3 regions of the Marinomonas sp. THO17 genome follow, and region 2 is predicted to be linked to each of the others. Evidence: predicted binding sites of a transcription regulator. Region 2 holds the regulator's gene; each other region holds the start of a gene.
The links. Region 2 encodes sigma-54, which starts transcription at its own class of promoters, with help from an activator protein. Its sites were predicted from a motif close to TGGCACNNNNNTTGCTNT; they were not measured.
Positions count from the first base shown of each region.

Region 1: the regulator sigma-54 is predicted to act here: its motif matches at 3,342-3,359, upstream of flgB (flagellar basal body rod protein FlgB).
Region 3: the regulator sigma-54 is predicted to act here: its motif matches at 2,026-2,043, upstream of ABXS85_RS05100 (CmpA/NrtA family ABC transporter substrate-binding protein).

Region 1 covers NZ_AP031575.1:3,256,738-3,262,161, forward strand. The annotation lists gene ABXS85_RS15420 (flagellar protein FlgN) at 1-101, opposite strand, end outside; gene flgM (flagellar biosynthesis anti-sigma factor FlgM) at 128-439, opposite strand; gene flgA (flagellar basal body P-ring formation chaperone FlgA) at 554-1,246, opposite strand; gene ABXS85_RS15435 (chemotaxis protein CheV) at 1,384-2,313, shown strand; gene ABXS85_RS15440 (protein-glutamate O-methyltransferase CheR) at 2,369-3,205, shown strand; gene flgB (flagellar basal body rod protein FlgB) at 3,397-3,789, shown strand; gene flgC (flagellar basal body rod protein FlgC) at 3,795-4,244, shown strand; gene ABXS85_RS15455 (flagellar hook capping FlgD N-terminal domain-containing protein) at 4,255-4,959, shown strand; gene ABXS85_RS15460 (flagellar hook-basal body complex protein) at 4,972-5,424, shown strand, end outside.
Region 2 covers NZ_AP031575.1:197,998-203,421, forward strand. The annotation lists gene yjgA (ribosome biogenesis factor YjgA) at 1-153, opposite strand, end outside; gene mgtE (magnesium transporter) at 160-1,509, opposite strand; gene ABXS85_RS00865 (HPr family phosphocarrier protein) at 1,515-1,784, opposite strand; gene ptsN (PTS IIA-like nitrogen regulatory protein PtsN) at 1,797-2,246, opposite strand; gene ABXS85_RS00875 (RNA polymerase factor sigma-54) at 2,262-3,746, opposite strand; gene lptB (LPS export ABC transporter ATP-binding protein) at 3,825-4,550, opposite strand; gene lptA (lipopolysaccharide transport periplasmic protein LptA) at 4,554-5,060, opposite strand; gene lptC (LPS export ABC transporter periplasmic protein LptC) at 5,044-5,424, opposite strand, start outside.
Region 3 covers NZ_AP031575.1:1,082,535-1,087,958, reverse strand. The annotation lists gene ABXS85_RS05110 (ANTAR domain-containing protein) at 108-713, shown strand; gene ABXS85_RS05105 (CmpA/NrtA family ABC transporter substrate-binding protein) at 710-1,912, shown strand; gene ABXS85_RS05100 (CmpA/NrtA family ABC transporter substrate-binding protein) at 2,232-3,641, shown strand; gene ABXS85_RS05095 (ABC transporter permease) at 3,716-4,681, shown strand; gene ABXS85_RS05090 (ABC transporter ATP-binding protein) at 4,692-5,424, shown strand, end outside.

The DNA of each region.
Region 1 (5,424 bases), 860 kb from region 2:
TTGTCTTGCTTGCCTAGTGCTTGTCGTTCTTCGTCGAGAAGAACGGACAGTTCTATCAGTATTTCTTTGCTTTTGGTGAAGATGGGGGAGATAGGGATCATAAGATCAAGCCTTCAATGGTCGCAGATTAGAATAGCGAATCCATTGAAGCCATGTTGTTTGCGAGACGTTGGGTGTCAATCTTGTATTCACCAGCCGCTAGCGCACTTTTGATTTGCTCTACTTTTTCCATATCGACCTCAGGCAAACTGTTCAATTTAGCCTGTTGATTTTGTAGTGTTTGTGCTGTGCCGCTAAGACGAACGGTATCCTCAGCCATGGTACCACTTGGTGTACTGCCTCTATTTTCAGTTGCACTAGCTGCCGCGTCATCTTTGTGCGCGCGCTCGCTTTTGTTGATCGTGCCCTGATTTGATAGACCTGTTAAATTGATTGCCATTGGGTTTTTCCGCCCTTAAATGATTTGCATGTCTATGATGTCGGCTGAGCCTAGAAGAACTTTAGTCAAAAACCTCACAAAAGGGAAATTTATATTTGTTTAAGCTCTAAGTACTCAATAGTTTACAAGAACCTCACTGTCAGTTACAACTTTAGCGTATATAATTCGTCCTGAACTAGCGTTTTTGACACGAATTTGTTGTCCCTTTACGCCATTCTCTAAAGCTACGCCGTTCATTCGCACCATAATGCTACCACTATTGGCCGTGATAGTAATGGCGTCACCTTTTTTTATGAGTGTTGGTAAACGCGTTAAGTTGTCTGTGATAAAGGTATTAATGCGTATATTGCGCGAAGCGATCAAACCAAATGGTGGATTGTCTTGAGTATAAATATGACCTCTTAGGTCAGCTATGTCTACTTCGCCAATATCTGTGTTTTCCTGTGTGATGCTCTGTCCTCGATTAATTGGGGTGATGGCGCGAATGGCAGGAATTCGAATGGATTGTACGGCAGGCAAGTAGGACTTCCAGATTGGGTTGTCACAGCTGATTTCGTAGTTGGTACGCTGTCGGGCTTCTGGACGCTGGTTTTGAATGCTGATGTTACCGTCGCTGCAATCGGGTAAGTAGTTGAGTGAAGCCAAATTATTAAGCTTTATTTCGATGGATGCTTGAGGGTATATAGCAGACAAGCGCGGTACTTCAACTTGGTTGATGAAGCGGTTAACGATTTCTTCAAGTGATTGTGCCTGAAGAAAATTGATTTGGAGACAAAGCAAGGCCAAAAATAGCCTTTTGATTCGCATGATTGGCACTCTTTGTTTATGATTTCGTTATGAATAAGTTAGTAAATTGTTAATATTCACTCTATCATTGGTGAATGCATTTTAACAATTTTGAGGGTTTCCCCTCATTATGCAGTTTATACATTTTGGAGGCGTATATGGCTGGGGTTCTAGATACAGTTAATCAACGTACACAGCTGGTCGGGGAAAATAGACTTGAATTGTTGTTGTTTCGCTTAAATGGTAAGCAAATCTACGGTATCAACGTTTTTAAAGTGAAGGAAGTATTGCAGTGCCCTAAGCTCACAACTATGCCCCATAGTTCTCCTGTGGTTCGCGGTGTGGCACATATTCGTGGTGGGACCATTCCAATTTTAGATCTAGGCTTGGCAACAGGAGCAAGTCCAATTGAGAACATCAGCCAGTGTTTTGTTATTATTACGGAGTATAACCGTCGTATTCAAGGTTTCTTGGTTCGAGGTGTGGAACGAATAGTAAACATGAACTGGAGTGATATTCAGCCACCACCAAAAGGTCTTTCAAATGATAATTATCTGACGGCAGTTTGTCAGGTAGAGAAAGAAATGGTCGAGATCATTGATGTGGAGCAAATTCTCTCTGAGGTGGCGCCAATGCGTCAGGATATATCAGACGGGATTGTAAACTCAGATGTTCAAGAGAATGCCAAACAACATCATATTTTGATCGTCGATGATTCATCTGTTGCTCGTAAACAGATTAAGCGTTGTATGGAACAAGTGGGCTTTGCTACCACAGTCTTGTGTGATGGACGTGAGGCACTCGAGTATCTGCAAAATTTGGCAGCAGAAGGTACCGATGTAACAGAAGAGTTTTCTATGGTAATTTCTGATATCGAAATGCCGGAGATGGATGGCTATACATTAACCACAGCAATTCGTAACGATAGCCGCATGCAGGACTTATTTATTCTTCTACACACTTCCTTAAGTGGCGTATTTAATGAAGCTATGGTCAAGAAAGTAGGTGCCGATGGCTTCTTGGCGAAATTCCAGCCAGATGAATTGGCACGTCTAGCGATCGAGACGGTAGAAGTGCAATCTGAGTAAATATTTAGCTAGGCAATGTGGTTTGGCCTAGCTGTCATTAAATAATGGAGTTTTAATGCTCAGCACGACTAATGCAATCAGCCCTGCTGGTTACAATCGCTTCCGAGATTATTTGCAAAAAGTGTGTGGAATCTCGTTAAGCGACAATAAGCAATATCTTGTGGCAAGCCGTCTTGGCAAAATTTTAGAAAGAGAGAACTTTTCCAAAATTGAGATGTTGGTGGATGCTCTTGATAAGCCATTTAATTCCAAGTTAAAGGAAGAAGTCATTAATGCGATGACCACAAATGAAACTTTGTGGTTCCGTGATACGCATCCCTTCACTATTTTGCGTGAGAAAGTGTTGCCTGAAATGACTGGTGCGCCTTTGCGTATTTGGTCAGCCGCTTCTTCAACCGGTCAAGAGCCTTACTCTATTAGTATGGTGATAGAGGAGTTCAAAAATGCTCGACCTGGTTTGCTTAAACCGGGTGAGCGAATTGTAGCAACCGATATCTGTACCAATATTTTGCAGCATGCTAAGCAGGGTGAATACGATAGTTTGGCCATTGCTAGAGGTTTGGGGCCAGATTTGCAAAAACGTTACTTCGACAAGATTAATGAGGCGACGTGGAAAATAAAACCAAATCTAAGTTCGAGAGTTGAATTTAAATACCTAAATTTGATTGATTCTTTTACTGGCTTGGGTAAGTTCGACGTGATTTTTTGTCGCAATGTACTGATTTATTTCACGGTAGAAAGGAAACAAGACATTCTCAAACGCATGCATGCATCCTTAAAACCCGGGGGGTACTTGTTCTTGGGAGGCTCTGAAGCTTTAAGTGGCTTGTCAGATTACTTTGAAATAGTTCAGTGTCATCCTGGCATTGTTTATAAAGCCAAAGCGAATTAGACCTCATTAATGGGATTATGAAAAGCTCATCTTAGGATGGGCTTTTTTTGTTTTTGTTATCTATATTTTAATTGCCGCTTTTTGCCGTTTTTATAATGTCTATTTTTAACTTATTGAAAAATAATGATATTTTTTTTGGCATCATAATTGCTTTATACAAAACATCTTAGAAAAATTGGATTAAGAGTAAAATGGCGATTTCCTTTGCCGGTGCCTTTGCTGGCCATGATAAAGCGTTAGAGTTTCGTAGTGCGCGTGCGGCCGTTTTGGCAAATAACATTGCCAACGCAGATACGCCTAATTACAAAGCGCGTGACATTAGTTTCAATGCATCGCTTAACAACGAAATGAGACGTTTGCAATTAAAAGGAACCAATGCTCGTCATTTTACCGAATCAGCTGAGACGGAATTGACTGGCGATTTGCTTTATCGCAACCCAAGTCAGCCTTCTCTTGATGGAAACACAGTAGACATGCAAAGAGAGCAGGCAGAATACGCACAAAACTCTTTGCAGTTCGACACCAGTTTTATGTTTTTAGATAGAAAAATCAGTGGCATGAAAAAAGCACTGACTGGGAATTAATGATTATGTCTTTGAGTAATATTTTTACCATATCCGGTTCGGCAATGAGTGCTCAGACAGTACGACTGAATACCGTGGCGAGTAATATGGCAAACGTAGACAGTGCAGCCAGTTCTGCGGATCAGACTTATCGTGCTCGCAAGCCTGTTTTTTCTCAAATGATGAATGACTCTATGCGTAAGCGGGGTTGGGGATCCACCAAATTGGACAACACAGGTGCGGGTGTGGGCGTCAAAGTGGATGCGATAGTTGAGTCAGATGCACCCTTGCAGCCAAGATACGAGCCAGATCATCCGATGGCAAATGAAGAGGGTTATGTGTTTTATCCAAACGTTAATCCGATGGAAGAGATGGCTGACATGATGTCTGCGTCGCGTTCCTTTCAGACTAATGTAGACGTTATGAACTCAGCGAAAAGCATGATGCAGAAAATGCTCACGCTTGGGCAGTCCTAGGAGCAGATAGATGGCAAATATATCTGATAAAAATGGCTTAAGTGGTCTGATCTCGCAATACGGTACTGATGCGGCAAAATCCAAAGCTGGTATAGAAAAGCCCGAGGTAAAGTCGGAAAGCGCAGCCTTGGCAGATCAAAATGTATTTCTTAAGTTATACATTGAGCAGTTAAAGGGACAAGATCCGACAGCGCCTCAGGATGCAAATGACATGGTGGCTCAAATGTCACAGTTTAGTTCCTTAGAGAGATTGACCAGTATTTCCGATCAATTGGAAACCATGGCGACATCATTGACATCCAATCAGGCATTAAGCGCTTCGACCTTGGTAGGCAAGTCCATTCTTATGGATGGTAATAAGGCCAAAATGGTAGAAGGCTCTGATCCTTTGCTAGTGAAAGCCGTGGTGCCGGAGTCATCTAAGAGCGCAGTGATTAAAGTTTATGATGCTGACAATAAGTTGGTTAGAACGGCACCAATGGATACAGGCGAATTTAGCTGGGATAAATTGGATGATGAGGGGAATCCTTTGCCGGCAGGTGAGTATCGCTTTGTCGCTACCTCGACTGATGCGCAAGGAGAGACATCCTCTATGTCAACGCGTGTACCAACTCGAATTCAAGGTGTCACCATCAATGGTGAAGATGGCACCGTCTTGAACGTGGAGAACCACGGCAAGATTAAATTAACAAAAGAACTAGAAATCTTAGGGTAACTGGAGAGCGTTATGGGATTTAATACTGCACTGTCTGGCATTAAAGCCTCGGCTGATTATTTGGGTGTTACGGGTAATAACATTGCCAACGCCGATACCACTGGCTTTAAGAAATCACGCATTGAATTTGATGACTTATACAATACCAGTGTACTGGGCGCGGGCAGCGGTAACAGTATTGGCTCTGGTGTAAGTGTGAGTAAAGTGGCGCAAGAATTTTCGCCCGGTAACCTTTCCTATACAGATAACAATCTGGATTTGGCTGTTGATGGTGAGGGCTTTTTTGTATTGGATGCGGGGATAGCGCAATCTTATACACGAGCTGGTAACTTTAAATTGGATGAAAACGGTTTTCTTGTTACTAATACAGGCAGCCATGTACAAGGCTTTAATGCCGTTGACGGTGTTGTTGGAGGAAATCTGGATGATTTGCGGATACCAACGGAAAGAATCCCGCCTGAACCC
Region 2 (5,424 bases):
TAGTGTGTCAGACATAGGTACTTTCTTTTGCTGGCTTTTGCTCAGTTGCAAGAGTTTTTTGCCTATCTCTTGTAAGGCTTCCATTTCACGCTTGATCTGAGTTTTGCTCTTAGGGGTGTCGTCTTCGTCTTCGAATTGATCAAAATCTGTCATGAGAACCTATACAAGAAAAATAGTGGCCAAGCCTAGGAAGGATAAAAAGCCCACCACATCGGTCACGGTTGTTAAAATAACACTGCCTGCTAAGGCTGGGTCTATGCCAATTTTTTTTAATAAAATGGGCAATAAGGTTCCAGTGGTAGCGGCAAAAAGTAAGTTAATGATGGTTGCGCCTGCAATGATATAGGCAATCATAATATTGTCAAACCAAACGGCCGTAAGAGCGGCGATAACACTAGCCCAAAGGATACCGTTCAGCATACCGACAATTAATTCACGATTGAGTAGCCAGCGAGCATTGGTTGATCCTATTTGGTTAAGCGCTATCCCTCGAATAACCAAGGTCAGTACTTGTGAGCCTGCGATGCCTCCCATGCTGGCGACAATGGGCATTAAAATGGCTAATGCCACCACTTGGTCTAGGGTGTGTTGAAATAAACCAATGACATATGAGGCGATAAAGGCGGTAATCAGATTAATACCTAACCAAATAGCGCGACGTTTGGTGGTTTTTAGAATAGGGGAGAAGGTATCTTCATCATCATCCAAACCAGCCATACTTAGCATGGAGTGCTCAGCTTCGTCACGGATAACGTCTACCACGTCATCAATAGTGATGCGGCCGAGCAGTTTTTGGCTTTCTCCATCGATAACTGGAGCAGACACTAGGTCCATATTTTCAAATAGTTGAGCGACATCGCTGGCAGGTGTATCAGCGGTGATGGAAGTGTAATCCGTTTCCATGATGTCGCGTACTGTGTCGTCAGGATCACTCACTAAGAGTTTGGTTAACGTTAGTGTACCCAATAAGCGATCTGAACGGCTAACGACCAACAGGTTATCCGTCATATCTGGTAAGGTATTGTGACGACGTAAATAGCGGAATACGATATCCACAGTGATGTTCGGACGAATGGTGATGGTGTCCGTGTTCATCAAGCCACCCGCTGAATCCTCAGAGTAGCTCAGTAGGGTTTCGACACGGGTTCTGTCTTGCGCCGTCATAGACGCAAGAACTTCTTTTACGACCGTTTCAGGTAAGTGTTGTAATAAGTCGGCAAGGTCATCACTTTCAAAATGTTCTGATACTGCAACCAAGCGCTCAGTATCCATTTCTTTTAGGAACTGGACACCTATGTCTTCACTTAGATATTGAAGTACTTCCCCCTCGTTTTTAGAGTCAATTAACTCCCAAAGTAATTTACGCTCTTTTGGGGGGGAAGATTCGAGTAAACGGGCTACATCTTGTGCAGGTAGGGCGCCGTTAAGCAGGTATCGCGTCTGCATAGTTGCCCCAGACTCAAGGGACTCACTAACGGTCTGCAGATGGCTTAACGTTTTTTCAGACATGGAAACTACTCGTCTTCACCAAAACGATCATTAATCAAAGCCAAGACGGCTTTAATCGCTTCTTCCTCATCTTCTCCATTGGTTTTAACAGTGATTTCAGTACCTTTGCCTGCCGCCAACATCATCATTGCCATGATGCTTTTGCCGTCAACATTACGACCGTCCTTCTCAATGGTGATGTCACATGAGAAACGTGATGTGGTTTCAACCAGCTTGCCTGCTGCGCGGGCATGCAGGCCAAGCTTGTTGATAATAGTAATGGATTCTTCCTGCATGCTGTCTCATCCTTATATTAAAGATTCAAAGCTAGTGTATAACTCTTCATTGGTTTTTGCGTTACGAAGTTCTGCTAGTGCGTCAGGTGACTGCGCCAATTCAGCAATTTGCGCTAGAGTCGATAAGTGTTGATCGCATTCGTGAGGTGGCACAATTAAGGCGAAGATCAAGTCAACACTCTGTTTGTCGACAGAGTCAAAGTCAATGGGGCTTTGTAGTGACATAACAACAACGGCCGTACGATTGGCAGATTCTAGACGGCAATGCGGGATGGCAATGCCATTGCCTATGCCGGTGCTACCTAATTTTTCACGTGCCAACAAGGCGTCATAGACAGCTTCATTATCACAGTGTAGGCGGTTAGAAGTGATCTCCGCCAAACTTTCAAGAACCCGTTTTTTACTAACAATGTCTTGTTTAGCAAGCACCAGATCGGCTTTTAATAGTGAATTTAATGGCATGATACTTAATACCTGTTAAATCAATCTTTTTCGTTCATTGGAAGGCGGTATATTCATCGCCTCACGATATTTGGCAACGGTGCGTCTTGCTACTTGAATGCCTTGGTCCGCCAAGATGGTTGCTAATTTATTATCACTAAGTGGTTTCTTAGCAGGTTCATCAGCAACCAATTTTTTAATCATAGCGCGTATGGCGGTAGAAGAACATTCACCGCCTGACGCAGTATTAACATGGCTTGAAAAGAAGTATTTCAATTCAAAAATGCCTTTTGGTGTATGCATGTATTTTTGTGTAGTGACACGAGAAATAGTTGATTCATGCATGCCTACTTCTTCGGCAACATCATGTAATACCATAGGTTTCATGGCTTCTTCGCCAAGTTCGAAGAAATCAATCTGGCGACTCACAATACAGCTGGCTACTTTTAGCAGAGTTTCATTACGACTTTGTAAACTCTTCATAAACCATTTAGCTTCTTGTAAGGAATTTTTGATGTAGCTTACATCTTCTGCTGTAGAGGCCGTGTTGGCCATCGCAGAATAGGTTTCGTTAATCTTGATCGGCGGTAAAGCGTCATTATTCAATTCGACTTGCCAAATGCCGTTACGCTTTTTAACTGACACATCTGGTATGACATAATCCGTGTCGTCTTCATCAATGGCGGAACCTGGGCGCGGATTGAGTTGTTGGATAAGGTGAATAACTTCTTTAAGCGCTTCGTCTTTAAGCTTGGTTTTACGGCTTAACTGCACAAAATCTCGACTGCCTAGCAGATTTAAATAATGGCTGATCAAGTTTTGTGTGCTTCTGAATAAAGGGTGGTCTTGGAAAGCTTCTAATTGCACTAGCAGACAATCCCGTAAATCAATAGAGCATACGCCGACCGGATCAAAGCGTTGTAATCTGTGCTGAACAGCTTGGATTTCATCCAGTTCAAGGTCTTCTAGATCACCTGTGAGAGATTCTAGAATGTCTTCTAATGGCATGCTCAGATAACCGTCAGGCTGAACGCAATCAACAATCGCGTAAGCAATCTCCAAGTCACGGTCTGACATGTGAGTAAGATTGAGCTGCCAAATTAAATGGTCTTGAATACTCTCTGCTGGAGCATTACGACTCTCAAAGTCCATTTCATTATCGAAGCTAGTCACATCGCTTACTGCGGCTGAGCTTTGATAGGTATCATCCCAGTTGCTATCAATTGACAACTCTTCTGGGATACTTTCCGTCCATTCTGATTCTAATCGGGCTTCTTCGGCTGACTCACTGTTTGCCTTTTCTTTGCTTGTATCGTTTTCGACTTTAGATTCAATGCTGGCTGGTAAGTCGATGGCGGTTAAGTCGTCGTCATCTAATTCCAGCAAAGGATTGGATTCAAGGAATTCATGAATTTCTTGTTTTAAATCCAATGTCGAAAGTTGCAGCAAGCGAATGGCTTGTTGCAACTGCGGGGTCATGGTTAATTGTTGACCGAGCTTTAGCTGTAAAGACTGCTTCATGGAGCAACTCTGTCTGATTTAATAAATAATTGGAACGAGTTATGCATACTACTCCCTTTCTACAACAATGATAAGGGGTTACAGGCGGAAGTCGTCGCCTAAATAGACTTTTTTTACTTGTTCGTTGTTAATTACTTCACTGGCATCACCAGAAGCTATGATGTAACCATTGCCTACAATGTAAGCTTTGTCACAAATATCCAGCGTTTCCCTTACATTGTGGTCGGTAATTAAAACGCCAATGCCGTTGTCTTGTAAATGTTTAATAATCAGCTTTATATCGCCTACAGAAATTGGATCAACCCCTGCGAAAGGTTCGTCTAATAATATGAATTTAGGATTCATTGCCAAAGCACGTGCAATTTCAACTCTACGCCGTTCGCCACCAGAAAGGGCCATGCCTAAATTTTTACGAATATGAGTGATGTTGAATTCTTCCAGCAATGATTCTAGACGTTCTTTCTGCTCAGTTTTAGACAGTTCTTTACGGGTTTCTAAAATGGCTGAAATATTGTCTTCAACGGACATTTTTCTGAAAATAGAGGCCTCTTGCGGCAAATATCCCACCCCTTTTTGGGCTCGTACATGCATGGCATCTTGAGTAATGTCCTGGTCGTCGATAAAAATTCCCCCAGCATCATTGGCAACCATACCGACTATCATATAAAAACATGTCGTTTTACCCGCGCCATTTGGGCCTAGCAAGCCAACGGCTTGACCCGATTCAACAGCAACGGAGACATCCTTCACAACAGGGCGTTTTTTGTAACTTTTAGCTAGGTGTTTTGCTTCCAGTCGAGCCATGAATTAGTTTGCCTTGCTTGTTTGTGGTTGTAAGGTCATAGATACACGACCGGAATCTTTTTTCTCAGCGCTGAATGTGCCGTCATTGATCATGTATAAAATATAGTCTGCAGAGATGGAGTTTTGCATTCGACTTAGGTAGCCCTCACCAATGATTTCAAGTTTACCTTCATCTGTGGAGTAATGAATTTCATTGCCTTTGCTGATAACGATATTACCACTCCAGTCTATTTGCTGGCTGAATTTAGCTGGAGTGCCGGAAGCCTCTAAACTACTGAATTGTCGAGTTTCAGGGTTGCTCATTACTTTTAAATACTGGGCTTGAATTTCAATCGAACCTTGTTTAACAATGACGTTCCCTTTGTAAATTGCTTGCCCTGTATTTTGGTCAAAGGAAGCTTCGTCTGCTTGAATCTCTAGTGGTTTTTCAATGTCGTTAGGTAGAGCAAGGCTGTATTGACTTAATGTTATCAGAGTAATTAAACCAGATAATTTAGTGAGTTGTTTCATAATTTCCTCGTACTGATCCTGTCATAACGACTTCTTCAGAATTGATATAAGTAATAATTTTGCCTGCAGAAGTTTTGCCTTGAGAAGAGATAAGAATTGCATCTCCTTGGCTGGTTAATGATTTATCTTGGTCTAAATAATGAATAGTGTCTGCATGCAAAATCACATCTTCTGATTGCTTATATTTTTTTACCGCTTCTGCATTACGCGACAGCAAAATGTCGTTACTACCATCCTCAATAGTGCCTTGCGAAGCGTGAGCGTGCCAACTACCAGATATAGAATACCTATCTATATTTGGATTCTCCAATAAGGTACGTGACGTTTGGATGTAGTGTAGGGTTTGCTCGGCATTGATTCGCTC
Region 3 (5,424 bases), 880 kb from region 2:
TTTTAAGTTATTTCACAGACCCCTTTGTTTTTTAAATCTATGTTCGTTAATGGCGCATATCTTGCTTTATAGCGTTTAAATGAGCTTGTATAAGAAGAGAGTGCACTATGCCTGCGCCCCCACAACAAGAATTGACCGTGATGTTGGTCGATAATGAACCTGCCCGAGCTGCTATTGTTGAGCAAGCCATGTTGGACAGTGGTTATCGTGTTATTCGACGTTTAGAAAATGCCAAACACCTTAGTCAAGCTGTTACGGAATGTCAGCCTGACATGGTGATTATTGATATTGAATCTCCAGATCGCGATATGTTGGAAAACATGTCACGACTCACCCAAGATAATCCCAGACCCATTGTTATGTTTGCCGAGGAAGATGATTCTCGTCATGTGGAGGCGGCCATACGTGCTGGGGTCAGTGCATACGTAGTGGACGGTGTTAATAGTGGTAGTGTGAAAGCCATTTTACAGGTTGCCATTGCGCGTTTTAGAGAATTCCAAGCCTTGCGATCAGAATTGGAAACGGTAAAAACTCAACTTGAAGATCGCAAGTTAATCGAAAAAGCGAAGGGTTTGATCATGAAACATCAACAATGTGATGAGCCTGCTGCCTATCAGGCGCTTAGAAAATTGGCGATGGATCGAAGCCAGCGAATGACGGAAGTGGCTCGAAATATTATTTCGGTAATGGAGATTATGGGAGGGACGAAATGACGTATCCTGATCCTAATGTTACACAGGATATCAATAGGGATATGCAAAGTGTGCGTATTGGTTTTATCCCTCTGATTGATTGTGCCCCTTTTGTCATTGCTAAAGAGAAAGGCTTTTTTGCTCAGCAAGGAGTGGCAGTAGAATTGTCTAAAGAAGCTTCTTGGGCGAGTATTCGCGATAAAGTGACTTTTAATATTCTGCAAGGCGCTCACATGCTTGCTTCCATGCCGATAGCTTCAACCTTGGGTGTCGGCAGTATCAAAACGGCTATGCAAACGGGATTTACCGTCAGTCATAATGGCAATGGTATTACCATAGGTAACGCGCTTTATGAAGCCTTAACGGGCTTTGCTAATAGCACCCAAGACATTCGCAACGGTGTGGCACTTAAACGTTATATTGATGAGCGTAAAGAGCAAGCATCACCATTACGTTTTGCTATTGTTTACCCTTATTCCTCCCATAACTATCAGCTAAGAGATTGGCTAGCGCGTGCGAATATTGATCCTGATCACGACGTGCAATTAGTAGTGATACCGCCCGTACAGATGTTGGCCAGTTTAAAAGCGGGTGAAATCGATGGTTATTGTGTGGGGGAGCCTTGGAATAGCCTAGCGGTTGAGCAGGGTGTTGGCCACATGTTGGTGACTGGGTATGAAATTTGGGGCAGCACGCCAGAAAAAGTATTTGGTGTGAACACGGCTTGGGCAGAGCAAAATGGTGCGACTCATATTGCTATTATAAGAGCATTAGAGTTGGCGTGTGAGTGGGTAGATGAAGTCAGTAATCAGACCGAACTATTAAGCATACTAAGCCATCCTGACTACCTTAATTGCCGGGTAGAGCAGTTGGTGTATGGTTTCAGTGCCATTAAACCCAAAGGTCAGTTTGATTGGCCAATGGAGGCATATCAGCGTTTCTCTGGGCAAGAAATTAATCGACCTTTGCCAAGTTACGCTTTATGGGTCATGGGGCAGATGCATCGCTGGCAACAGCTACCTTTAGCACAGAACATTAATCAATTAGCGGCTCAAGTATATCGTCAAGATATCTATGAAAAAGCGTTGAACATCAGCAGTACCATGGATAATGCTTGGCATTTATCAAGCCAGCAGGAAGCCACTTGGTTAGAAGATGTGGCCGAAGGTCGAGTTGTGTTGCATTCACAAGGGATTTTAAAAGGTTTTAAAGCATTATAAAGGTGCTTTTCATGGTGCGCCATGCTTAAAAAGAGAGCATAAAATTATCTAGGCTGGCAATAGGAAATTATTTCTTTATTAAAAATCCAATAAAATCAATGCTTTGGTTTTATTGGCATAATAAATGCTTCAAGGATAACAAAGTCAAATTAGATAGATTTGCAACATACATCAGGTAACAGTAGCAACGATGCTGCACAGTTACGAACATGATTGATAGCTCGAAGTAGAGTTGTTAAAGAATGGCAAAGGCGCCTATCCATTACAGTAATGTAGTGGGTATGCGCCTTTTTTTTGTGTTTTGAAGCGGAGAGTGACGATGAATTTGAGGTCTTTGGAAACGGTTATGCAATTGCCAAAAGTGGCTGAGTCGGTAAGAAAATCTACGGCGGCTTTGCTATTGGGCTCTTTCTTATTGGCAGGAGCCGCCCATGCAGAATTGGACTATCCTGAAAAAGAAGAATTGAAGTTTGGCTTCATTAAGCTAACGGATATGGCGCCTTTGGCGATTGCTTATGAGAAAGGTTTCTTCGAAGACGAAGGTCTTTACGTTACTTTAGAAGCGCAAGCGAATTGGAAAGTTCTCTTGGATCGTGTAATCGATGGACAGTTGGATGGTGCGCACATGCTGGCGGGTCAACCACTGGGTGCCACTATTGGATATGGTACTAAGGCTCACATTATTACCGCTTTCAGCATGGACTTAAATGGTAACGGTATTACGGTTTCCAATGACGTTTGGGATGAAATGAAAGCGAATATTCCAACTGGAGCCGATGGTAAGCCTGTTCATCCAATCAGTGCCAGTGCGTTGAAGCCGGTTGTTGATCGTTACAACTCTGAAGGTAAGCCATTCAACATGGGTATGGTATTTCCTGTGTCGACGCATAATTATGAATTACGTTACTGGTTAGCCGCTGGTGGTATTCACCCAGGTTACTATGCACCTGCGAAAGGTGATACCAGTGGGCAAATTGATGCAGACGCTTTGCTGTCAGTAACACCACCGCCACAAATGCCAGCCACCATGGAAGCCGGTACTATCTATGGTTACTGTGTTGGTGAACCTTGGAACCAGCAAGCGGTATTCAAAGGCATTGGTGTACCAGTCATTACCGACTACGAGATCTGGAAAAATAACCCAGAGAAAGTGTTTGGTGTGAGTAAAGAGTGGGCTGACGAGTATCCAATTACTCATATTCGAGTGGTGAAAGCCATGATTCGTGCGGCCAAATGGCTGGATGAAAATAACAATGCTAACCGTCCAGAAGCGGTAGAAATTTTGTCACAAAGTCAGTACGTGGGTGCCGATTATGACGTTATTGCCAATAGTATGACAGGTACTTTTGAGTACGAAAAAGGCGATAAGCGTGAAGTGCCAGATTTCAACGTATTCTTCCGTTATAACGCCACTTACCCATACTACAGTGATGCCATTTGGTACCTAACACAAATGCGTCGTTGGGGACAAATTGCAGAACCTAAGTCTGATGAGTGGTTCATGAAAACAGCAAAAGAGGTTTATCGTCCTGATATCTATGCCCAAGCTGCGGAGTCTTTGATTGAAGATGGCTTGATGCAAGCATCCGATTTCCCGGATTTTGCTACGGAAGATGGCTTTAAAGCCCCACAAAGTGAATTTATCGATGGGGTAACGTATGACGGTAAACGTCCAAACGATTATCTGAAGAGCTTTAAAATTGGTCTGAAAGGTGATGACCAAATCTAATAGCTGATAAGCAGTGGGCCTTTTGGCTCACTGCCTTTGGCGAGTGTTTTACAATTAAGGGCAGGAACATGGCTATGTTGGAATTTTCCATCACATCACTTAAAGAAAAGCTGGAACAGGTTTCCCTGAAAAGCATTATTTTGCCAGTGTGTGGCATTTTTGTGTTTATTTTGTTGTGGCAAGTGGGAGCAAGCCGTGTGAATACCTCTTTAGGGGTGTTTCCTGGCCCGACTGTGGTGTATCAGCAATGGGGAAATTTGATTGCTGAGCATCAAGCAGAACGGGAAAAAGAAGAGAAATTTTACCAACGCCAAGAAGATCGAATTGCTAAACGTCAGGCGAAAGACCCTAATTATGTAGGTAAAATTCGTAGTTACACAGGCAAACCGACTTTTTTTGATCAAATATTTACCAGCTTGTATACCGTGTTAGCCGGTTTTGGTTTGGCCTGTATTATTGCTATTCCATTGGGTATCTTGATTGGCCTGAACAATGCGGTTTACAGTGCATTGAACCCAATCATTCAAGTGTTTAAACCTGTCTCACCTCTGGCCTGGCTGCCCTTGGTGACCATGGTGGTGAGTGCGACTTATGTATCGGCAGACCCCATGTTCTCTAAGTCCTTTTTAACCTCCATGTTCACCGTCACCCTATGTTGTATGTGGCCGACCTTGATTAATACGGCTGTAGGGGTGGCTGCGGTGGAAAAAGACTTGCTGAACGTATCAAAAGTGTTGCGACTAGGTTGGTTTACTCATGTTATGAAAATCGTCATTCCCTCTGCTATTCCCTTGATGTTTACAGGCTTACGCTTGTCTCTGGGTATTGCTTGGATGGTACTGATTGCTGCAGAAATGTTGGCGCAGAATCCTGGCTTAGGTAAGTTCGTTTGGGATGAATTCCAAAACGGCAGTTCTAACTCCCTTGGCCGCATTATGGTGGCCGTGTTGATGATAGGTTTCATCGGCTTTTTATTAGACCGAGCCATGTTGATGGTTCAGCGTTTTGTGTCTTGGGATAAGACACAGATTTTACGATAGGAGAATGATCATGGCGACGCATCTAGACATCAGTCAAGTATCCATCGAATTCCCAACACCAAAAGGTTCATTTAAAGCCTTGGATGGGGTGAATTTAAAAATCGCTAAAGGCGAGTTTGTGTCTCTGATTGGCCATTCTGGCTGTGGTAAATCCACTGTTTTGAATATAGTGGCAGGTTTGTATGACGCGACAGAAGGTGGCGTATTACTTGATGGTAAGGAAGTTAAAGGCCCTGGACCAGAACGTGCCGTGGTGTTTCAAAACCACTCTTTGCTGCCTTGGTTAACCTCTTACCAAAATGTTGAGTTGGCGGTGAAGCAAGTTTTTAAAAAGACCAAGTCGAAAAAAGAAATGCACGACTGGATCATGCATAACCTAGATTTGGTGCACATGACACACGCAGCAGATAAGCGTCCAGATGAAATTTCTGGTGGTATGAAGCAACGTGTCGGTATCGCAAGAGCTTTGGCCATGGAGCCAAGTGTGCTCTTAATGGATGAACCTTTTGGTGCCTTAGATGCCTTGACTCGCGCCCATTTGCAAGACTCTCTTATGGAGATCCAAAAAGACTTAAATAACACTGTCATCATGATTACTCACGATGTGGATGAGGCGGTGTTATTGTCTGATCGCATCATCATGATGACCAATGGCCCAGCGGCTACTATTGGCGAAATTTTAGAGGTTGATTTACCACGACCAAGGGATCGCTTGGCTTTGGCGAATGACGCCAAGTATGTGG